Regions from separate parts of the Paenibacillus sp. FSL H7-0716 genome, predicted to be linked through region 3. Evidence: riboswitches for the same ligand, from Rfam matches in the RefSeq annotation. Region 3 holds a riboswitch; each other region holds the start of a gene.
The links. Region 3 has a riboswitch for thiamine pyrophosphate ahead of MHH60_RS20000 (thiamine phosphate synthase). Riboswitches for the same ligand answer to the same signal wherever they lie in the genome.

Region 1: linked by a shared signal. The riboswitch ahead of thiC (phosphomethylpyrimidine synthase ThiC) and the one ahead of MHH60_RS20000 (thiamine phosphate synthase) in region 3 are both predicted to bind thiamine pyrophosphate.
Region 2: linked by a shared signal. The riboswitch ahead of MHH60_RS11605 (ABC transporter substrate-binding protein) and the one ahead of MHH60_RS20000 (thiamine phosphate synthase) in region 3 are both predicted to bind thiamine pyrophosphate.
Region 4: linked by a shared signal. The riboswitch ahead of MHH60_RS09525 (ABC transporter ATP-binding protein) and the one ahead of MHH60_RS20000 (thiamine phosphate synthase) in region 3 are both predicted to bind thiamine pyrophosphate.

The regions. Positions count from the first base shown of each region.
Region 1 is NZ_JBBODA010000006.1:152,293-158,321, reverse strand. Features, by position in the region: gene MHH60_RS10380 (beta-galactosidase) at 73-2,124, shown strand; TPP riboswitch at 2,196-2,305, shown strand; gene thiC (phosphomethylpyrimidine synthase ThiC) at 2,409-4,151, shown strand; gene MHH60_RS10370 (phosphotransferase) at 4,237-5,223, shown strand; gene MHH60_RS10365 (alpha-amylase family glycosyl hydrolase) at 5,478-6,029, shown strand, end outside.
Region 2 is NZ_JBBODA010000007.1:73,635-79,663, reverse strand. Features, by position in the region: gene MHH60_RS11625 (hypothetical protein) at 1-203, opposite strand, end outside; gene MHH60_RS11620 (ABC transporter ATP-binding protein) at 381-1,232, opposite strand; gene MHH60_RS11615 (ABC transporter permease) at 1,249-2,010, opposite strand; gene MHH60_RS11610 (thiamine-binding protein) at 2,007-2,300, opposite strand; gene MHH60_RS11605 (ABC transporter substrate-binding protein) at 2,676-3,725, opposite strand; TPP riboswitch at 3,887-3,997, opposite strand; gene MHH60_RS11600 (hypothetical protein) at 4,156-5,631, opposite strand; gene MHH60_RS11595 (MFS transporter) at 5,704-6,029, opposite strand, start outside.
Region 3 is NZ_JBBODA010000016.1:123,085-129,113, forward strand. Features, by position in the region: gene MHH60_RS19975 (fumarate hydratase) at 1-357, opposite strand, end outside; gene yfbR (5'-deoxynucleotidase) at 460-1,065, shown strand; gene thiH (2-iminoacetate synthase ThiH) at 1,148-2,263, opposite strand; gene MHH60_RS19990 (thiazole synthase) at 2,298-3,065, opposite strand; gene thiS (sulfur carrier protein ThiS) at 3,121-3,324, opposite strand; gene MHH60_RS20000 (thiamine phosphate synthase) at 3,363-3,965, opposite strand; TPP riboswitch at 4,084-4,185, opposite strand; gene MHH60_RS20005 (SDR family oxidoreductase) at 4,273-5,145, opposite strand; gene MHH60_RS20010 (GDSL-type esterase/lipase family protein) at 5,382-6,029, opposite strand, start outside.
Region 4 is NZ_JBBODA010000005.1:272,150-278,178, reverse strand. Features, by position in the region: gene MHH60_RS09540 (amino acid ABC transporter ATP-binding protein) at 1-1, opposite strand, end outside; gene MHH60_RS09535 (amino acid ABC transporter permease) at 15-683, opposite strand; gene MHH60_RS09530 (amino acid ABC transporter substrate-binding protein) at 737-1,573, opposite strand; TPP riboswitch at 1,797-1,900, shown strand; gene MHH60_RS09525 (ABC transporter ATP-binding protein) at 2,099-2,794, shown strand; gene MHH60_RS09520 (ABC transporter permease) at 2,775-3,551, shown strand; gene MHH60_RS09515 (ABC transporter substrate-binding protein) at 3,548-4,585, shown strand; gene thiM (hydroxyethylthiazole kinase) at 4,627-5,421, shown strand; gene thiD (bifunctional hydroxymethylpyrimidine kinase/phosphomethylpyrimidine kinase) at 5,445-6,029, shown strand, end outside.

The DNA.
Region 1 (6,029 bases), on a different contig from region 3:
ACCTCTTATCATTGATACTACAATAGAATTATAAAATATTGAAAGCATATTTTTAATACTTTGGAGGTAATGATGAAGAAACCTGTCGCAACTGAAAAATTCGAGCTTGGCGTCTGTTATTATCCGGAGCACTGGCCAGAAAACATGTGGGAGGACGATTATCGCCGGATGCGTGAACTCGGCTTTACGATCATTCGGATGGGGGAGTTTGCTTGGTCTATTTTTGAACCGGCAGAAGGGGAGTTTCAGTTCGGGCTCTTTGATCGGGCGATTGATCTAGCACATAAATATGGTCTTCAGGTTGTACTTGGTACTCCGACGGCGACGCCTCCAGCTTGGTTGACTGATAAATATCCCGAAGTTTTAAATGTAACCTACGAAGGTGTTACACTTCAGCATGGCATGCGCCGTCATTATAATTACAGCAGTCCTAAATACCGGGAACTGTGTGCACGTATTGCAGAACAAATGGCTGAACATTACGGCAATCATCCGGGTGTAGTTGGCTGGCAAATTGATAATGAACTCAACTGTGAGATCAGTGAATTTTATTCGGAGAGTGACCATAAGGCTTTCCGGGAATGGCTACAGCAGAAATATGTTACGCTTGAGCATTTGAACGAGGCATGGGGAGCTGTTTTTTGGAATCAAAGCTATAGTGACTGGTCTCAGGTCTATCTTCCACGTCCGACTCCAGTACCGAAGCAACCCAATCCTCATCAGGCATTGGATGAAAAACGGTTTATTTCGGACAATACAATTTCTTTTGCCAAAAACCAAGCGGATATCATCCGTAAACTTTCCCCTAAGCAGTGGGTAACCACGAACGGTCTGTTCGGGCATCTCGATAGCCATGAAATGACGGATGAACTGCTGGATTTCTTCAGCTATGATTCCTATCCTCAGTTCTCTACTATTTTTTATGACCCGAATGAGCAGAATCCGCTGAATGATAGAGGCTGGGGACTGTCGTTATCTGTTGTTCGTTCGATATCCCCGAATTTCTGCATTATGGAGCAGCAGTCGGGCCCGGGTGGCTGGGTGAACCGGATGGATATGCCTTCTCCAAAGCCTGGGCAGATGCGGTTATGGACTTATCAGTCGATCGCTCATGGAGCAGATATGGTGTTATATTTCCGCTGGCGGACAGCTACGATGGGCAATGAAATTTATTGGCATGGAATCAATGACTATCATAATCAACCTAACCGGAGAGTGCGGGAAGCGGGGCAGATCGGTCAGGAGCTGGCAGCAGCAGGTCAAGCGTTTGTCGGTACTCGTAATCAGGCTAACATTGCTATTGTTCGTGATTATGACAATGAGTGGGATGGAGAATACGATGTTTGGCATGGCCCGTTTATGTGGAAGAGCAATAAGGAGTGGTACAAGGCGCTTCAACGGAAGCATATCCCGAATGACGTACTCTATTTACGCAAAAAAACAACGCTGGAGGAGCTTGCAAGGTACGACGTGCTTATCTATCCTCACCCAGCGATTATGACAGATGAGACAGCAGCACTGCTGGATGAATATGTTCAACAAGGCGGCAAACTGATCTTCGGCTGTAGAACTGGCTATAAGGATGAGCGCGGTCAATGTTATATGCGTCCTTTCCCAGGTGCTGCTAAGGATCTATGCGGGATCACAGTTGAAGAATTCACAATGGTTAAGGGCAGTCGTCAGCCAACAACAATTAGCTGGTCGGGCGCGACCGAAGTCGTTACAGGAGCAGATGACTTTAATGATATTCTCAAAATAGAGGAAGCTTCGGTTGAAGTGATGGCGGTTTACGCCTCTGATTATTATGCAGGAAAACCGGCGGTAACTAGAAATCGTCGCGGCAAGGGTGAGGTTTGGTATTACGGAGCCGTATTTAATGAACAGGCAGCGGCTGAGATCATAAATTTAATGGATCTACAATCGCCAGCAGATTGGCTGGAGCTCCCAGAAGAGGTAGAGCTGCAAGTTCGTACCGGAGCTTCTTCCAGTTATGCTTTTTTGCTTAATTATAGTGAGGCTCCTGTCACGATCCATCTTCATGAGACCAAAACAGATTTACTGAGCGGCACAACATTCTCGGGCGAGGTGCTTCTGGAAGGATTTGGGGTACTGGTGCTATACTAACGTACACGTTGATCTCACATTTGAGTAGATTTGGATAATTCTCTCTTTTCGGTTATACTTGAAAGTAGCAATTATATAGTTACGGGAGCTTGGTGGGACCAGGCTGAGAGGATAGTTATAACTATCGACCGTCAAACCTGATCTGGATAATGCCAGCGGAGGAAATGGAGCTCTATTTCTATTTGTCTACTCTAAGGCCGCATCTTATACAGATGTGGCCTTTTCTATGTGTGGGGGAGTAGACCGTCTCCGCTTGATCAAATCACCTTATAGGAGGAATTGAGATGACAAGCGAATTGAACAACGATCCAATCAATTTATCAGCTTTTCCAGCAAGTCAAAAAGTGTATGTAAAGGGTTCACGGCCTGATATTCAGGTGCCTATGCGGAAGATCTTACTTAGTCCAACTGCGGGCATAGACGGCGAAGAGGAGAATGCCCCAATTCATGTCTATGACACAAGCGGGGCTTACACGGATGCTAATATTCATACTGATATTCGTCAGGGGTTAGAGCCCAATCGTCAAAGCTGGATTGAGGAACGAGGGGATGCGGAAGCGTACGAAGGAAGAACCGTGAAGCCTGAAGATAACGGGAATGCAACGGGAAAAGCTGTGGCGGAAGTGTTTCCAGCGCTCCATAGAAAAACTTTGCGAGCGAAAAAGGGGCGTAATGTCTCTCAAATGCATTATGCACGCAAAGGAATTATTACTTCCGAAATGGAATACGTTGCGATTCGTGAGAATGTGGCACCGGAATTTGTAAGAGATGAAGTGGCCCGCGGCCGCGCCATCATTCCAGCGAATATCAATCATCCAGAGAGTGAACCGATGATTATTGGACGAAATTTTTTAGTGAAGATCAATGCCAATATAGGAAATTCCGCAGTATCCTCCTCCATAGAGGAAGAGGTAGAGAAGATGAGATGGGCCACCCGCTGGGGTGCAGATAATATAATGGATCTTTCCACAGGTAAAAACATCCACACTACACGCGAGTGGATCATCCGCAATTCTCCTGTTCCTATTGGAACGGTGCCTATCTATCAAGCGTTGGAAAAAGTGAATGGAAAAGCGGAAGATTTAACGTGGGAAGTGTACCGTGATACGCTCATTGAGCAAGCGGAGCAAGGGGTTGATTATTTTACCATTCATGCGGGGGTTCTGCTTCGTTATATCCCGTTGACTGCACAACGTATGACAGGTATTGTTTCAAGAGGTGGCTCCATCATGGCGGCATGGTGTCTTGCGCATCATCAAGAGAACTTTTTATATACACATTTTGAAGAGATATGTGAAATCATGAAGCTATACGATGTTTCTTTTTCCCTAGGCGATGGATTACGTCCGGGTTCGATTGCTGATGCGAATGATGAAGCACAATTTGCCGAGTTAGAGACGTTAGGTGAATTAACAGCTATAGCTTGGAGTCATGATGTACAGGTGATGGTAGAGGGTCCAGGACATGTACCGATGCACTTGATTAAAGAGAATATGGATAAGCAACTTGAAACTTGCAACGAAGCCCCTTTTTATACATTAGGTCCACTGACTACAGATATCGCGCCTGGTTATGATCATATTACTTCTGCTATAGGTGCAGCGATGATTGGTTGGTTCGGTACAGCAATGTTATGTTACGTAACTCCGAAGGAGCATCTTGGCCTGCCTAATAAGGAAGATGTACGTGTAGGGGTCATTACTTATAAAATAGCGGCTCATGCCGCAGATTTGGCGAAAGGGCATAAAGGAGCACAAGACCGGGATAATGCTCTTTCAAAAGCCCGTTTTGAATTTCGTTGGCGTGATCAATTTCATTTATCGATAGATCCTGAGCGAGCGCTAGAATATCATGATGAGACATTGCCTGCGGAAGGCGCTAAAACAGCTCATTTCTGTTCCATGTGCGGGCCGAAATTTTGCAGTATGAAGATCTCTCATAATATCCGTAATTCGACGAGAATTGAATCAGGAATGCAAGAGAAGACAGAAGAGTTTCTCCAAGGCGGGAGCCTCATTTATAGATAACTTTTTCTGCTAAAAAGAAATATCTAAAAGAAGTCGTCATTGGCGGCTTCTTCTTTTATACTTTGAATAGATAGGAGTTGATGAAATGGAAGCGATTCGTTCAGAGGAAGCCATTTTAGAGGATTTAAGTAATAGTTTCTATCATTTTTTTGGATTGAAAGTCCTTCATGCTACCCCAATAAAACGTGGCTGGTTAAATCTTAAATGGAAAATCACAACGGATTCAGGGCAATTTCTACTTAAACAATACAACAAAAAAAGATATAAATTGTATAACCCAGAAGAGCTGAACTTTGCTTTTTCTCAACAGAAAAGATTGTATCTACAGGGGCTCCCCTGTCCCGGATTGTTGGCTTATAACCATAAAGTTTTACTGGAATCAGATCAGGGAGAAACGTTTATGGCTATGGAATATTGTGAAGGGCGTGTCATAGAGCCGGGTAAAATTAATATCCATCAAATGTTTGATTTGGGTCGTGCCACAGGTAAAATGCATCGTTTATTAAATGATGGGACCCTTAGTTTGAAAAGAAACCCACAATTTATTCCCCAAAGCCCTGAGGAACGTTTAGAACATTGGAATGTACTCCTACAACAATCAAAGGAAATGGGCAAAACCTCACTTATCACTGACCTAGAGATACAACTAAGAGCGACTGAAGAAATAGATCCGGAAATATTCGAAGGACTTGAAGCTGGATGGGCACATCGTGATTTATGGGTTGATAATCTTTTATTTCAAGATAGCCAATTGTCTGCAATTCTAGATTTTGATCGGTTCAAATATGATTATCCGCAGCTTGATGTTGCACGAGCAGTGATGTCATGTGCTCTAGATGAAGATTTAGATGGAGCACTAGCCTCAGCATTTATTGACGGATATCGTGAGGAACGAACGGTGGAGCAGGGGGATTTAACAAAATCATTGCAGTTATTGTGGTATATGGAAAGCCCATGGTGGATTAATGCCGAGATGGACAAACATAGTGTACCTCCAAAACGTTTTGCAAAAGAAATGAATTGGCTTGCTAAGAATCTGAACAACTTACCTGCTATCATAGGGAACTTATAGTGAAAACGATTGAATTATAGCCTAAAAGATGCATTGACCAGCAAAAGGTTTGGCGCCTATAATCTTAACAAGGAAAATCCATCAGATATTGAACTGTTTGTAAACGCATACAATGAGTTTTTTCCTTATTTTTTATTGAAGGAGGAGATCAAACCTATCAAGTATTTCTTTTTTTCTCATTTTTGCAAACGTTTGCACAACACGATAAGCATAAAAATCGTAGCTGCACTAAAAATTATGAGGAGGTTATTTACTTGGTATCCAAACAATCCAGGCGTTATATTTCGTGGTTAATTATTTTTTCGCTCATTTTTAGTTTATTTGGTTTATCGGGTGGCGCATCGGCCAGTAATACGGATCATACAGTCACCTATAGCAATCCTACAGCGACAGCTGTGACCTTACATTGGACTACGAATAACTGGGCTAATACTATGGACACGGTGATGACCAAAAATGGAATCACGTTCACCGCCAACCTCAATGTTCAGGAAGGCGCCACCCTAATTTACTGTTATCACATCACGGCTCCAACGGATAGTTGGGACAATAACGGCGGGAAGAACTGGACGGTTGTTATTCCGGTTGCCGGGAAATACGAAGCAGAGAGTGCATCCCTGTCTGGTGGTGCAAAAGTAAATACGAATCACACCGGATATTCGGGCACTGGTTTTGTTGATGGATATACAACTACAGGAGCAGCCACCACTTTTAACGTCCAGTCTTCCGCAGCAGGGTCCTATAATGCCACGCTTCACTATGCTAATGCATCCGGCAGTGCCAAAAAGGTGTCCATTTATGTCAAT
Region 2 (6,029 bases), on a different contig from region 3:
ACGGTATAAATCCCGCAGACTGAGCCGAGTCCGGCCCGACGAAGCAAATCAACGGTATAAATCCCGTAGACTGAGCCGAATCCGGCCTGAAGCAGCAAATCAACGGTATAAATCCCGTAGAATGAGCCGAATCCGGCCCGAAGCAGCAAATCAACGGTATAAATCCCGTAGAATGTCCCCAGCCCAACCTGGTTTCTACCCATTACCAACAGGGAGGCCGTTTTCGCCACACATTTAATGTGATCCCTACTATGATGAGTGAAATTTGTTTAATTGAGCAGATACATCCGCACCAATTGTAAATATGTTAGGGAGTTTATCGCTGCAAATAAAAAACTGACACCGCTATACCAGCGATATCAGTTTACAGTGCTTAGCGATTAAGCTAGCGGCTGCCTATTTTTAACTTGTTCCTCTCGCATCCACTGTGACAACTGGCGTTTGAGCTTAAGGAACTCGGGAGAGTCCGTAATCTCATCACGGCGTGGCCGCGGAAACGGCACATCGACTGTATGCAGAATGGAGCCGGGGCGGCCGGAAAATACATAGATACGATTAGAGAGCAGCAACGCTTCTTCGATGTTGTGAGTAATAAACAGCACAGAGCGGCGATTCTCTTCCCACAGCTCTAGCAGCCAGCGCTGCATTTCACTGCGAGTTAGTGCATCGAGTGCGCTGAAAGGTTCATCCAGCAACATTAGCTCCTGCGGAGCGAGCAATGCTCTGAGAAAAGCTGCACGCTGCTGCATTCCGCCAGACAACATATGCGGATAAGCATGTTCGAACCCGCTTAATCCAACCTTGGCAAGCCACTGGCGTGCTTCCTCGCGGGCTCCATCCCGCAGTGTGCCCTTGATCTCCCCAGCAAGCAGCACATTATCCTCAATCGTACGCCAAGGAAAAAGAGCAGGCTGCTGCGGCATATAACTAATTTCACCGCGTTGACCTGTAACGACCTTACCGTTCATGCGGATCGTGCCTGCATCGGGTTTCACAAGGCCGCCAATCATGTGGAATAAGGTGCTTTTTCCGCAGCCGGAAGGACCAACGATCGAAACGAATTCTTGTTGCTCTACCTTGAGAGAGACATTATTCAGAACATTTGTCTCACGGCGACGATGGGAAAAAGATTTGGAGATGCCGCTCACTTCAAGGGCGGGTGCCACGGTATGAGCTTCAGGAGAGCTTATGACTTCTGTTGTTCTGTGTTGCGTTTGCGTCGCTTGAGACATACAGGCATCTTCCTTTCTATGAGTTACGGCGCGGCTTCCAGCGAACCAGCCATTTTTCCAGCAATGCAATAATAGCAAAGAGTACAAGACTTAAAAGTACAATAATAACAATAGCGACAAACATCCGATCCGTACGATATGCGGATTTCTGCAGAAGCATATAATAGCCAATACCTTTATCCGCGCCAATCCATTCAGCGACCACGGCGCCCATAACTGCATAAGTAGCAGATATTTTTACACCGGAAAATAGTGCCGGGATAGAAGAGGGCAGCTCCAGCTTGGTGAAGATTTGCCACTTGCTTGCGCCAGCCATTTTCATATAATTCATCATGACCTGATCACTTTGGGCCAGGCCGCCCATCGCAGCGACAGCTACCGGGAAGAAACATACTAGTGTAATCAGCACGATTTTGGGCAAAAGACCAAAGCCGAACCAGATAATGAGCAGGGGTCCGAGCGCGATGGAGGGAACATTTTGACTCAGAATAATAAGTGGATAAAAAGCCCGTCTAGCCCAAGGTAAAAGATGCAAAAGCAAAGCAACGATTAGGCCTACACCTGTTCCAATGGGAAAACCAATTAAAGTTAGCCGCAGCGTAGCCATCGTATGAGCCCAAAGACCAGAAGCGTTACTGGTGGATTCACGGGCAATATCAGCAGGACTCGGCAGAATCCAGGCTTCAATATGAAATACAGATACAGATAGCTGCCATACGGTTAAAAAGAAGACGACCGCCACAAGGGGCGGCCATATTAGCTTCCAGGTCGATCTCACGGCCGATATTTCTCCGTCAATTTATCCATGCTGATTCCGTTAGGATTATGAGCGATTTTGATCTGCGAAATTACGCTTGGACTACCTGCTTCGATCAACGCCTCCTGCATCTGACGCACAACCTCCAGCAGTTCGCTAAGCTCACCTTCCATTGTGGTTTCCAGCGGATTCACCTGATGTTTAACACCGGATTTCTGAATGACCTCAATCGCTTTATCTACGTATGGGATGGAATCCTCATTGTTCGGAGTTTTTGGAATTACTTGAATGCTTAGTAAGGTGTTAGCCACAATAATCAATCCTCTCATTTTATAAGGTAAGTTCAAAAAGCCAACTTTGATAACGAAGTAACTCAGGAAGCAAATTCGACATCGAATCTTGAACGAACTTGGGAAGTCCGGTACTCACGTAGCACATCACTACGCTCCGTTCCTCCTTCCTCAAGTAACGTCCAACCTTCTTGGTTCTGAAAGCCGACTTTTTGAGCTCTTAAATTATAAGGTAAGTTCAAAAAGCCAACTTTGATAACGAAGTAACTCAGGAAGCAAACTCGACATCGAATCTTGAACGAACTTGGGAAGTCCGGTACTCACGTAGCACATCACTACACTCCGTTCCTCCTTCCTCAAGTAACGTCCAACCTTCTTGGTTCTGAAGTCCGCTATCTACTCCGCCGGTAAAAAATCATTACTGAATGCACTAGCGGCATCCAGCGGTTTATCCAGCAACTTCAGATCATACATCCAGTCACCGTAATTTTGCCAGACCTCGGTTTTTTGCTCGCCCCAGCGGGCAGCATCGTCCTTGTATTTTGGGCTAAGCCATTTTTGGCTAGCTAGGACAAGGTCGGCGTCCAGGTCAGGAACTGCCTTCGATAACATACCGGCAGCCTCTTCCGGATGATCAATAGCATATTGATAACCTTTTGATGTGGCTTTCATGAAGGCCTTCACCAGCTCAGGATGATCTGCAATTTGCTTCTCACTCGTCGTCAGCACAGGCGTGTAATAATCGAGCTGTGGCGCATAATCCTTTAAGTACAGCATATCCAATGGCTCGCCACGCAACTCAGCCTCAACGCCAGTCCAAGCGTAGAAAATCCAGGCGAAATCAATGTCACGTTTGACGGCGGTAAAATAATCAGCTTCACCGATACTGATCAGCTTCACCTTTTTCACATCGCCACCTTCAGGATCCATGATAGCTTTCATGGCTGCTTCTTCGACCGGTGAGCCCCAGCCTCCGTAGGTTTTACCTTCGAAATCCTTTGGTGATTTAATATTGCGATCTACTGGAGCGGCGAATCCCGACGTATTATGCTGAATAATAGCTGCTATCGAGACAAGGGGCACGCCTTGTAGACGGGCTAGCGTTAATCCTTCTTGGGCGCTGATGCCAAAAGCGGCTTCGCCAGAGGTAACCATAGTATCAGAACCCGCTGCGCCTGGCTGAACGATCTCGACGTCCAGACCTTCTTCAGCGTAGTAACCAAGATCCTTAGCTACGTATAGACCAGTATGATTCGTGTTCGGTGTCCAGTCGAGTGCAACTTTAACTTTGGTGAGCTCTTTTGGAGCATCCGTCCCAGCCGTTGCAGTTGGATCAGTAGCATTTGCTTTGTTTCCGGCTGTATTCCCATTGTTGCCGCCGCATCCGGCAATGGCAAGAATGAGTACACAGGTGAGGCACAACGTAAGTGCTTTTTTGAGGTGCATGTCTTCTTCTCTCCTTTAAGGTTACAAGAATCCCGTCTTCCCAACATGAACCGTAAAGTGTAGTATGTACGTTTTTCTACATCTTTTAGTGATCTTACAAAAAAAGCGCCCCGAGTGATCGGGACGCTGGCTTGGCGCAAGGTTAGTCAAGGTCACAGGGACCAGAACCAATTGGCGATTCCTACGCTGGCATTATCCAGATCAGGTATAAGGGTCAGTATCTTGTGGGATACAATCTCAGCCGGCCAATTCCAGCACCCCTGGTTCTATGAAGTTAACGGGTATTTCTATGTGCAATATAAGTAAGCATAAGTTCTGTACCCATACTTTATATCTTATATTTCTCGCATACGGTGTATTATAGACGGCTGTACTCGGAATGTCTAGTAGTGCACTCCTGAATTTTTCCAATCCAGTAGTTTCTTTTTTGCTAGTCTAGATCTTTATATTTTTTGCGGTGACGCCGTTTAAGCTCACTAACCAGCGCCCCTAGCGTGAGGACAACGCTGATCAGAATCCCGCTCATGATCACGAAGAGGGCAAGAAATTCAAAGGGGGAATATCCAATCATTTTACTCCATTGAATCTTTCCATCCAGATCGTCAATGACCTGATTCATGCCGTAAATCCCGCTTACTACCGTAAATACAGTGAGAATCATCAGCAGATTATCCCGTCGCTTGGATTGAAACTTATCCTGATACTGAAACAGGTCATTTAAGGTTTCTTTCACTTCCTCGAACAAAGCGTCGTTTCCGTATACTTTACGCAGCTGAAGAAATATCTCCCGGCCCTGCGACTGGGAAATCAACTCCAAGAAGTAGAACTTTGCCGAGAACTTATTAATGGAGTAGATTAGATTGTCTATTTCCTCATAATCATGATTAATCCGAAGTCGGGAGTGCATATTGGCAAGCTTTAGCAGAACGATTTTGTGGAAAATATTGAGTAAAAATCCGTAATAATATTGCCCGTACATCTGGTTGGCTAGACTAACAGCAATTTCCTGTTCAGCGCGGGTCATGCAGCAAAAAGTCTGCTCATTCATCATATAATACGTGTCTGGACCCCAGCGATTATAGGAGTGTTCATGACAATAGTTCGCAATATATGCTGGATCGCTGGCACTGGCATAGGGCTTTCCGTTCAGATCAATTCCATCAAGCTGTGAGGCACGATAGCGCAGATTTACACTAATCTCATCAGAGCTTTCTTTATTCTGAAAGCCGTAAAAAGCTTGCACCTGCATTCTTTCATCTACGAAAAAAGGAAGGGTCTCGAAATAAGCCCCATTGATATCCGATTGATCCAGATATGGCTCCAGTCCATCCACCAAATTTCGGAAGACAAAATCCTCTACCATCTCATAGGTCTGTTCCCCACAATGAATATAAGTGTAGTCATCCTGTATGAAGGTATTCTCTAGCGCACGGAAACGATCCGCGAATTCTAGGGCAATACTAAAGGGAATTGAATCCCCCTCCAGCTGGACACGTATCGTCACGAATCCAAGCTGAAAAGGACATATGAATATATCTGTCGAGAGAATTTTGAAAAATATAGATTGCTGCGGAATCTCCAGAATGCAGTCGAGATTATTTACTCTGGAAAAACGGCGAAACGAGTCGGCATCCTTCCTGCGTGGAAAAAGGACGTGTGCAGCAAACGGTAAATAGGTGCGTTCCATTCGTTCATGGGAAACACAGTAGCCATCTCCGTAATAGGCAGCTTCAAGCTCTTTATTATCCAGAAAAAAACGTGTGAAGCCGTCGTCCTGTAATTGCTGGATAAGCTGCTTAGAATCGCCCTTTTTTATAGAAAAGGGAAATATAAACTGCATGAGCGCAGTATGTAACAAAGGCTCAGTTGAAGACTCATTTAAAGACTCATTTAAAGACTCATTCATTCATTGTCCATCCTTGTGCTCAGAATATGCTTATAGATCACATTACCCTAAAAGGATAACGTTGATACTGTTCTAAATACGGGAACTCTTTCCTTTCACCGCTTGCATGGATTGGAACCTCCATGCGGCAATGCTTAGCAGAAACAAGAAGGCGGCAAAAGCGGCGAGTAATCCGGCTGTTTGTGCCACTTCTAAATGGTCCATAGACCAGCCCATAAACAGAGGTAGCAAAGCACCGCCAACACCTCCGGAAGCAATCATAATGCTGGGTGTTGACTCTTCAGTGCCAGGCAGCATTTTGCTGGAGAAGACTAAAGCAATGGAGAAAATACCGGACATAAACAGCCCCAGCAGCAGAATTACAATGAAAGCAGCCATTCGATTGTCAGTGAACGGAA
Region 3 (6,029 bases):
TGCACCCAAGTTATCTCCGCTATTCTCACCTGTTAATGAATCTACAGAATTGGGACGAAGTTTACCATTCTTTGTCGCTCGTACAATGGCATTATGAATATCTTTTTTCATCTCAATCTGATTGATTCCCACAGGGGTGTGAATGATAAATGTAGGCATTCCCGTATCCTGACAGATCGGAGACACTTGCTGCTCAGCCATTCCGATATTTTGCGCAATCGTGGTTAAAGCAAGACCGGACCGGGTAGCCCTGTCTTCCAGCGCGCGACCTTTAGCAACTGCCCGGCGTACATCTCCCGGCAAATTCGTGGAAGTTTCTACGATAAGGTTATAAATACTGTCTTCAAAATGCTGCATCTTCATTCAAGCTCCTCTCGGCAGTTCCAGGTTATCTAAAGTTTGATACAATTAGTATAATAATATCATACCTAGCACCGCATGAAAGGGGTTACTTTAAAATTGAGCTACCATTTTTCTGCCTATCTATATCGTCTTCAGTATATTCAGCGCTGGAGCTTGATGCGCAGCACCGCACCGGAGAACGTCGCTGAGCATTCTTTTCATGTTGCATTGCTCACACATATGCTCTGTTCCATCGGTAATGTTCATTTTAGACGTTCACTAAACGCGGAACGAGCAGCAACCATAGCTCTGTTCCATGATGCCAGCGAAGTGTTCACAGGCGACATCGCCACGCCAGTAAAATACAACAATCCTCGCTTGCTCACCAGCTTCCGCGAAATGGAGAAAGTTGCGGCTGATCGCTTAACTGGAATGATTCCATCAGAGCTGAAAAGCATCTACACTCAGCTTATACGACCGGAAGACAGCCCTCCCGATTCGGAGGACATTCTGCTGCACAGCTATGTGAAAGCCGCTGATCGGCTGGATGCTTATTTGAAATGCGTATGGGAGGTTGCTGCAGGCAACCGAGAATTTGCCGCCGCGAAGGAGCAGACAGCAGCAAAACTTCGTGGGCTTGGCCTGCAGGAAGTGGATTATTTCCTGACTCATATGGCACCGAGTTTCGAAATGTCTCTCGATGAGCTCTCTGCCGGAAACTAAACACCCTCTAGACAATAAAAATGGACCTCCGCATGAATCTCGCAGGGGTCCATTTAGTGATTAATAATTGATAATACAAGCGTTACGTTGCTGGTTCGGTCAGGATATCCCAGTCTTTAAAAATGGGCTGCAAACCCTTCGTATATAGCATTTCCGTAATCTCCTGCACACTGCGGCTATCGGATATTTCGAATTGCGGAGTTCCCCCTGCATTAGTGTGACCGCCCACCTCAGTAGTGACCCCGGCTGACATCTTAGTTATTCCCAGATGAACTAAATGATCGCGTAGAGAGGCAGGCTCTCTTGTAGATAAGGTAATGCCCGAACGGGGTAAAAATAACCGGTATGCCAAAATAATCTGCACTAGCGATCGGTCGGTAACATCGCACTCTGGGTTAAATTCCCCTAAATAAGGCCGAAAACGTGGAGGTGACAGGCTGATCTCGCAATCTGGATACCGATCCTGCAAATAGCGGGCATGCATGGCACTTTGGAATGCCTCTTGCCGCCAATCATACATCCCGAGCAACGTACCAATATTCACAGAACGAAAACCTGCCTGACAGCCGCGTTCAGGTGCATCCAGGCGATTCCGGTATTTTCTTTTTGGCCCTTTAACATGCAGCTTTCTGTAAGTCTCCTGGTGGTAAACCTCTTGGTATAGTGTTAGTCCATCCACCCCTGCTTGAAGAAGTTCTTTATATTCTGCAGTTGATAGAGGATTTATCTCAATACTGACGGAGGAAAAAAATCCCCTGAGTACATCTACACAATCCTTAATATATGAGACAGGATTCTCCCAGCGCGATTCACCAGTCAAAATGAGGATATGCCGCAGACCTGTAGCTGCAATTTTCTCTGCCTCCCTGCGGACCTCCTCCAAGGACAGCTTTTTGCGCGGAAAATCATAAATGGAGCTGAAGCTGCAGTAGGTACAATGATTCACACAAAAATCCGCAAGATACATCGGTGTGAACAGCTGCATCGAATAACCAAAATGGGCACGGGTCAGTCGCTGTGCTGCCGACGCCATCTCCTCTAGCAGCGGCGTTGCTGCCGGAGAGAGCAATGCCAGCAAATCATTTTCGTTCAGCTTGTCTTTTCCAAGCGCCCGCTTAACGTCATCCTCCCGGAACTCCTTCCACAGCTGCTCATAAGGATACTGCTCCAAGCGGGCCAGTGTGTCAAAAAAGCTCATGCTAATCCTCCCTCCTTTGGTGAACCTATCCAATTCAGTTCAGAAATCCAGTCAACGGTGACGAAGCAAAAGCAACTTCTTCTACAGGACCCAGTCCTGCCAAATAAGCTTTACGGCCAGCGGATATCGCCTCACGGAACGCTTCCGCCATGACGAGCGGATTACGTGCCGTTGCAATAGCCGTATTAAGCAGAACAGCAGCGGCCCCCATCTCCATTGCTTCCGCCGCTTCCGACGGCTTGCCAATCCCGGCATCTACAATAATTGGCAAATTCACTTCTTCAATAAGAATACGCACAAGCTCCTTGGTGCGCAGGCCGCGATTCGTCCCGATCGGCGCACCAAGCGGCATCACAGCAGCAGCACCGGCATCTCTCAGACGTAAAGCAGCTGAAAGGTCCGGACTCATATAAGGCAATACTACAAAACCCTCCGCTGCTAAAATCTCTGTAGCTCGTATGGTCTCCAGATTATCTGGAAGCAGGTATTTCTGATCATTGATCACTTCGATCTTGACCCAGTTCCCCAGTCCCGCAGCTCTTGCTAATCTCGCAATACGGACTGCCTCTTCCGCTGTGCGCGCTCCTGAGGTATTAGGCAGAAGAGTCATATGGCCGGGAATGTGGTTCATGATATTTTCTGCGCCAGCTTCTGGGTCCACTCGGCGAAGCGCTACAGTGATCACCTGAGAACCAGAGCTAGCAATCACTTCGGGGATCAGCGTATTCCGGCTATATTTTCCGGTTCCGATAAATAATCTACTGGTTAATTCGATGCCGCCAATATGTAACTGGTCATGCATGAAATTACCTCCCTTTGGTTCTTATAAATTTCTCAAAATTCTATACCGCTCCATCTCAACCCCCACCAACAAAGTGCACCAGTTCCAAACGATCATCCTCGCTCAGAGCAGTACTTTCATAATTCTCCTTACTGACAATTTCTCCATTCAGCTCAATGATCATCAGACGACCCGACCACTCAGGAAGACTGATCAAATCAGCTATAGTTTGAATACCACCAGAACACTCTGCGGATTTCCCGTTAATCAACAGCTTCATTCTGAATCACCCCCTTCGGCCCTGCTGTTACCTCCAGGCTATGAATGAACCGCCTTATGAATAGCTTTGGCGGCCTCATAAGGATCATCCGCTCCGCAAATACCGGACATCACAGCAACTCCTGCCGCACCTTTCCTGATGATCTGCGCCGCATTAGCGGGGCTAATTCCGCCAATCGCAATGACAGGAATAGAGCTGGTCTTCACCGTTTCTGCAAGCAGCTCTAGCCCACGTGCGGGCAGCCCTAACTTGCTATCCGAGGGAAATACATGACCAAACAAGCAATAATCAGCTCCCTGCTCTGAAGCATTCGCCGCTTCTTCCGGAGAATGAACCGATCTCCCCAGCCGAAGCTGAGGTGCAATTCGCCGGGCTGTATCCGGGCTCAGACTGTGACAAGCCAACTGAATTCCTGCGGCACCAGCTGCCAAGGCTACATCGATCCGGTCGTTGATTATCAGTTTGGTAGCGGGCATACCGGCAGCCAACAGCTCCTGTGCCGCAGCGAGTAGTTCGCGTGCAGGACATTGCTTATCTCTTAAGTGAATATAATCGACCCATGTCTGCACCGTGACAGCTAGTTCAACAAAATGTCTTTGCTGCAGCTTGCCGTCTGATATTAGATGGATCTCAGCTTGCACCACTCGCGATCTCCTCTCTCTCACTTCCCTATAGGTCAGTAAAAACAAAAAAACTGCCTCCCGTAAGGAAGGCAGTCAGAATCTGTATATAGACGGCACTACAAATAGACCGACAACAGAAATTCGTCCTCCACTTCCCTACGCTGGTCTTAACCAGATCAGGTTCAAAGGGTCCGGAAATCCATTCCGTCTCAGCCAATCGGCACCCCTAGTGACATAAATATACAATTTTAAAATACTAACGTGGTTTATAGTAACATATTTTTTTATTGAAATACACCCATTTATTCACATTAGCTGTACTGATCTAACCGTTTACTACCTCGCCACCATTTACATGAATAACCTGTCCAGTCACATAACTGGAATCGTCAGAGGCCAGATATACATAGGCTGGTGCCAGCTCCTCTGGTTGTCCAGGCCGTTTCATAGGCTGTGTACCTCCGAACTCGCTAACCTGTTTTGCATCAAAGGTAGAGGGAATCAGCGGTGTCCAGATTGGACCTGGTGCTACACCATTTACCCGTATGCCCTTCTCTGCCAGATTCGTGGACAAGGATCGTGTGAAGCTAAGAATAGCTCCTTTAGTTGATGAATAGTCCAGCAGCTGCGGGCTTCCGCGATAAGCGGTAATTGAAGTTGTATTTATAATTGTAGATCCTGCTTTTAAATGAGGCATAGCTGCTTTTGTTAAATAGAACATCGCAAATATATTCGTACGGAAAGTACGCTCTAGCTGCTCGGAAGTAATATCCTCGATCTTAGCTTGCGGATGTTGCTCTGCCGCGTTATTGATGAGAATATCAAGCTTTCCTAAGCTCTCCACCGTCTGTTTAATAAGATCTTTACAGAATTTCTCGTCACCGATATCACCTGGAATGAGGATACATTTGCGGCCTTCCTGCTCGACCTGACGTTTAGTTTCCTCTGCATCTGAGTGTTCATTAAGATATGAAATGACCACATCAGCGCCTTCTTTAGCAAAAAGCACAGCAACTGCACGCCCAATTCCGCTGTCTCCACCGGTAATCAACGCCGCCTTGTCTTGCAGTTTACCTGCTGCTTTATAATTTGCCGGCTCGTATTTGGGCAGCGGCGTCATTTCACTCTCAATCCCTGGCTGATGATACTGCTCCTGTGGGGGTAAGGTTTTTGTAGCTTGTTTATTGTTGCCTGACATCTTCCCTATCTCCTCTCGTTAAGCAAATTGATAGTTAACTGATCGTCTTAGGATGGCACAACTATGCACGTTTATACGCTGGGTTTGTCATTTTCTTAAATCGCTTTACGAATCTTACTTACCACAATGCAAGTGGAAATAAACAACTGTGAGAGGTAAACTGCTGTAAGTGGAGAGGACTTCACCGCATACAAAAAGGCACAGCATCGATGCTGTGCCTTGAATTGTTCACCTAACTATTTCAGAGAAGAAACATGATTTTCTGCATTCACTTCATGTTCCAGCACCCACATGAAATAAAGAGCTTTAGCCGCTTTCTCCCGGGTCACTATAGCTTTAGGTTCTAGTTCTGTCCCATTGACCATTTTGCCTCTGGCAATCCCCACTTCAGATCTAATGAGTCCTAATTCATATGCACTTTTCACTTTTGAAATTAAATAAGGAGAAATGTCCGCTGTATCAACAAGCTGCGTCCAGGATACAAGAGGATAGTACATCGCACCTCTAGCTCCTGGATCCAGATTCGAATCATAGCCAGGATCTCCTGGCACTACTGCTGTGCCGTTATAATCAGTCATGTACTTAGGTTTATTAGCAAACTTTATTTGGTAAACATCATAGAGAATAGCACCCATCGTTTCACGTGACAGCTTACCTTTCGGATAATAGGCAAGATCTGATCTTTCCACTTTCATTAACTTAGAAATACTACGTGTGAATTCAGCAACTGTCATCTCCGTATCCGGATTAAAATTCCCATGACGGTCTTTGCCCATTACTCCCAGCTGGATTAATTTTTCAATTTGATTACGGTAATAAGCAGCTTCCCCAGTCGTCGTATCATTCGTTATTTCCGGAAAAATCTTACCCCAGTTCCCTGTTAG
Region 4 (6,029 bases), on a different contig from region 3:
CAAGTATCTCTCCTTTAGGTCGCAGAGTAACGATCGAGTCGTTTCTCCAAGTAATTTTGCAGCGCCGACAGCACAGAACAGAACACTAAATAAAACAATCCTGCTTCGGAGTATACCAGCAAAGGCTCATAAGTGGTAGAAGCTACCTGCTGAGCAGTTCTAAACATCTCCGTATAGGTGATGATCGCTGCAAGCGATGTATCTTTGACCAAGCTAATAAAAGAATTGGATAACGGCGGTACAGAAACGCGTGCAGCTTGTGGCAGAATTACGCGGCGCAGAGCCTGCCCACGAGTCATACCAACTGAGAAGGCAGCTTCCCACTGGCCTTTATGTATCGACAGGATAGCAGCGCGTACGATTTCCGATGAATAAGCCCCTACGCTAAGGGTAAATCCAATGGTGGCGGCAATGAAAGGGTCGAGTACAATACCAACAGCCGGCAAACCATAAAAAATAATAAATAGCTGCACTAACAACGGGGTTCCCCGAATGACCCATACATAAAAACGGGCGATTAGCTTCGGAATTACCCACGGTGAAAGACGTGCCAACGCGGTTAGGATCGCCAAAATCAATCCAAGCACAAAGGAAAGCAGCGCCAACGGAATGGTAAAAGCCACCCCGGCTTTAAGCAGGGGTAGCAGTGTATCTAAGAAAATTTGTATTTTGCGGTCATCCATTATTCAGACATCCTTTTTAGCTTCTAGGCTTAATTAGCCTTGCTAGCCTTGTATTATTTTGAAACGTCAGCTCCAAAGTATTTCTCGGAAATTTTCAAGTACGTTCCATCACTTTTCATCTCTTTAATCGCATCACTGACCGCTTTCACCAGCTCATCATTGCCTTTCAGGAATACCGCGGCACTTTGTGATCCTTCAGGAATCTCGTCAACCACTTTAATTTTTGCATCTGGTTTTTGTTTTTTCAGATCCAGATAAGACAAGCCATCATTCACAGTTGCATCAATACGTCCCGAAGTCAGCAGGTCCATCGCTTGATTGAAACCGTCCGTAGCTACGATTTCAGCACCGTTCTCACGAGCGATGTCGGATAAGTTACTTGTCAGGGATTGTCCGGCTTTTTTACCCTTTAGATCAGCAAAGTTCTTAATCTCCTCATTGTTTTCGCTCACGATCAATACTGCCTTGGATACAATATAGGGTTCAGAGAAATCATATTTCACTTTGCGATCTTCGTTAATGGAAACTTCATTGAAAATGACATCAAACCGTTTCGCATCCATCCCAGCAAAAATACCATCCCACTGAGTTTCAAAAAATTCAGCTTCAACACCTAAACGTTTGGCTACTTCTTCGGAAATTTCTACGTCAAAACCAGTCAATTTCCCCGCAGTGTCATGATAAGTAAAAGGTGCATAAGTCCCTTCTGTACCTATCCGCAATTTGCCGCTGGCCTTCACAGCCTCTAAACTGTTTTGCGCTGAAGATGCTGCTCCACCATTCGTTCCAGCTGTTGGTTCAGCAGCCGTATTGGTATTCGAATTATTGCCGCAAGCCGCTACAAGGACCACGGTTAACGCCAATATAATAGTTAAACTCCATTTTTTCATTATTAAATCCCCTCTCTCTATCCGGTTTTTTTCCGGTAAATTGAATAGTACACTGCCATCACATGATCGTCAATACTTTTTTTCCGATTATATACATCGGAATTGTAATATTAACTAGATTTCTACTTATATCTTACCCAATCTTGGATTAATCCTTCACTTCTTTCTCTCTTTACTTCTCAGAAAGATATGGTATATTTATAAACAAATTAATATGGACCTGTTATTTCACTAGGGGAGTCGGCCGACTGAGACGGAGCTTCAAGCTCCGGACCCTTGGAACCTGATCTGGATCATACCAGCGGAGGGAAGTGGAGCGGAATTTTCATCAAGCATGTTTAGTGTTATTATGCAGAATGAACTTTTTGACCCATTCATTTCCTCTGGAAATGAATGGGTCTTTATTTGTTTAGGCGCTCCACAAAAATATTAGGAGGTTAGATCATCACGACCATTTTATCTATTCAAGGCCTAACCTACTCTTTTCCGGAAACTGAACAACCCCCTGTATTCGCAAATCTATCCATGGATATCAGGCAAGGGGAATTCGTCTCCGTAGTAGGGGCTAGCGGATGCGGGAAAAGTACATTTTTCAAAACGATTGCCGGTTTACTCGAACCTACTCACGGAAAAATAAAACTCTCTACGCACCCCTCAACCGCTAGTCGTTTAGGCCAGATCGCTTATATGCCTCAGCAGGATTTATTGCTGCCTTGGAGAACAGTGCTCGACAACTGCCTTTTGCCCTGGGAGATCAAGCCCAGATTTAGTAAACAGGATACGATCACTCAGATTCGGGAAATGTTGGTCCGCTTCGGCTTAGCAGATGTAGAGAAGGCTTATCCCCATGAACTTTCGGGAGGAATGAAACAGCGAGTCGCATTTCTGCGCACCTTAGTGGCTGGAGGCGGAAGTGGTCTTATGCTGCTGGATGAGCCCTTTGGTGCTCTCGATGCCATGACCAAACGTGAGATACACCGTTGGCTGTTGGAGTTATGGGGTGAACTGAATCAGACGATTATGCTCATCACTCATGATCTGGAAGAAGCACTATTGCTCAGTGACCGGATTTATTTATTATCTGGCGGTGCGCACAGCGAATTACAGGAGATCGTTGTCGATCTACCAAAGCCAAGACATTATAAGATGAACTATGAACCCCGGTTTATAGCACTACGGGCAGAGTTGGAGCGAAGATTGCATGCAACGTATACCTTTTAAAAAACATCTAGACAATTATGGTCCCTTCGTTCTTCTGGTACTGCTCATTCTTGTAATCTGGGAGTCAGCTGTTCGCCTTCACATGATTCCAGCCTTTATTCTCCCTGCACCTTCATCTATTGGCTTCGCATTGATCGAGCACAGGCAATTATTATTCGGACAGCATTTATTGGCAACGTTACAGGAGATACTGGTGGGTTTTGTCCTTTCTGTGGTTTGTGGTGTATTGCTGGGCACTGGAATGTTCCTGTATCGCCCCATAGAAAAGACCATCTATCCCTTCCTTATCATTAGCCAGACGATCCCATTAATTGCGCTATCCCCCATTTTTATTATGTGGTTCGGATATTCGCTGTGGAGCAAAGTGGCTGTGGTGTTTTTGACGGCTTTTTTTCCAGTCGTAGTGAGTACATATGATGGACTTCGTACAAGTGGCCAGACCTACAAGGACTTATTATTAACATTTGGTGCAAACCGCTGGCAGCTGCTTGTCAAAACCCAAATTCCACTGGCGTTGCCTGCCTTTTTCTCTGGCTTAAAGCTGTCCATTGTATACTGCGTCATCGGAGCTACTATCGGGGAATGGCTCGGCGGCAGTAAAGGACTCGGTTACTTCAGCCGCAGAATGGCCGGAAATATGCAGAGCGATGAAATGTTCGCGGCTGTATTTCTGTTGTCCGCGCTTGGTGTTGTGCTTTTTCTGGCGATAGCTTTACTCGAACAATTATTTTTAAAGAAAAGAGGATCTAACCAATGAATCAATTAAAATCCCCACAACGAGGACTTATTTCTGTATTTCTAGTATGCACACTTTTGCTCTTAAGCAGCTGCGGGAAGGCAGACAAGCTAAATAACAACTCCCAAACCGGTTCCTCCAATACCGAAAATAAGCAGTCACACAAGCTGACGATTATGCTTGATTGGTATCCCAATGCCGTTCATTCCTTTCTATACGCTGCGCAACAGCAAGGTTTTTTCCAAGAGGAAGGTTTGGATGTCGAGATCAAAATGCCTGCGGACAGCAATGATGCCCTAAAGCTTGTAGCAGCAAATCAAATTGATCTAGCGCTCAGCTATCAGCCTCAGGTGCTTATGGCACGCGGCGAGAAAATCCCTGTACGTTCGATTGCAGCAATCGTGCGGCATCCACTGAATCATCTGATGGTTCCTCAGGCTGGCAGTATTCATAGTCCCAAAGAGCTCGCTGGAAAAAAAATCGGCTATTCCTCCATTCCGCTCTATGAAGCGATGATTCGGACAATGATCCAGAGTGATGGAGGCGATCCTTCATCCGCCAAGCTGATTGACGTAGGTTTTGACCTTATCCCTGCGATCTCTACAGGACAAGTGGACGCAATAATAGGCGGGTTTATCAACCATGAACAACTGATCCTTGAAAAAGAGGGACATTCGGTCACCTCGCTTAATCCAACGGATTACGGAGTACCTGACTATTATGAGCTTGTGCTGGTGGCCAGCGAACAAGGATTGCAAAATTCTGAAGCTTACTTTAAAAAATTTCTAAATGCCATAACAAAAGGACAGGAATTTGTGGAGCAGAATCCTGAACAAGCCCTGGATTTACTGGTTGCACATGAAGATGCAACTTCACCGCTCGACAAGGAGATTGAGAAAAAAAGTCTTGAGATTCTACTGCCGCTGATGAATGCTGGCGATCAATCTTTTGGTTATCAAGACCCGACATCTTGGGAAAAGGTTCAGGTGTGGTTATCCACCAACGATCTTCTACCAGAAGATATTAAAGCACAGGAAGCTTTTATCAATCTGTAGCATTTAGTTAATTATTTATCCAATCTTGAGGAGGAATTATGATGAGTTATTTAGCCAAAGTACGGGAAGCCAACCCGTTGATCCACAACATCACTAATATTGTAGTAGCCAATTTCTCAGCCAACGGTCTGTTGGCGCTGGGTGCCTCTCCCTTTATGGCGGATGCCCACGAAGAAGTGATCGACATCGCCGCTATGTCGTCTGCTGTCGTTCTAAATATCGGCACTCTCAATGACTACGCCATTCAATCAATGTTGCTCGCTGGTAAATCCGCTAATAAACACGGGGTTCCCCTAGTGCTTGACCCGGTAGGTGCAGGCGCAACTTCTTATCGGACCGCTGTCACTCAAAAGCTAGTGAATGAGATGCAAATCACCGCACTGCGGGGGAATGTGGCTGAAGTCGCTAATGTCATTGGGGAGAGCTGGTCCATTAAAGGGGTGGATGCTGGCGAAGGTGAAGGCGATGTAGTTCTTTTGGCTGAAGCTGCTGCGAGGAAGTTAAGCTGTGTGGTCATCATAACTGGAAAAGACGATGTGATCACGAATGGAAAGAACACTTATATTGCCAGCAACGGTCACCCTATTCTCACGAAGGTTACAGGAACTGGCTGCTTGCTCAGCGCTGTTGTGGGTGCATTTCTCGCGGTAAGTGGAGGTGCCTCGTTGGAGGCCGCAGTGGAAGCCCTCTCCTTCTATGGAGTAGCAGCTGAAATCGCCGCTGAACTAACAACTGGTCAAGGGCCGGGAAGCTTTCAGGTTGAGTTTCTAAATCAACTGACATGGGTCACGCCAGAAGTCTTCCTAGAAAGATCTAGTATCAAACAGCTCAGTTAATGACCCTCAAAGGAGTGAATTCGATGATTATATCCAAAGCTCTAACCATTGCCGGCTCCGACAGCGGCGGTGGTGCTGGCATTCAGGCAGATCTAAAAACCTTTCAGGAGCTTTCTGTCTATGGCATGTCCGTCCTCACTGCTGTGACAGCGCAGAATACGCTGGGTGTCCAAGGGGTTTATCCAGTGACTCTGGAAGCTATAAAACAGCAGCTTGATTCTATAGGACTTGACCTGCAACCAGATGCCGTAAAGACCGGGATGTTATTTAACAGGGACATCATCCGCATTGTGGCAGATAAAATTAAGCATTACGGCTGGTCTAATCTTGTAATTGATCCTGTGATGGTCGCTAAAGGAGGGTCCACACTGCTGCTGCAGGAGGCGGTTCAATCCTTAATCAGCCATCTGCTGCCCTTAGCATTGGTGACGACACCCAATATTCCCGAAGCCGAAATGATCACAAAGATGACGATCACCACCATCGAAGAACGCAAAAAAGCGGCCAAAATCATTCATGGCATGGGCTCCAAATATGTAGTGCTAAAAGGGGGACATGATACCTCGACCACAGCCGTAACCGATCTTCTATATGATGGTGACGAATAT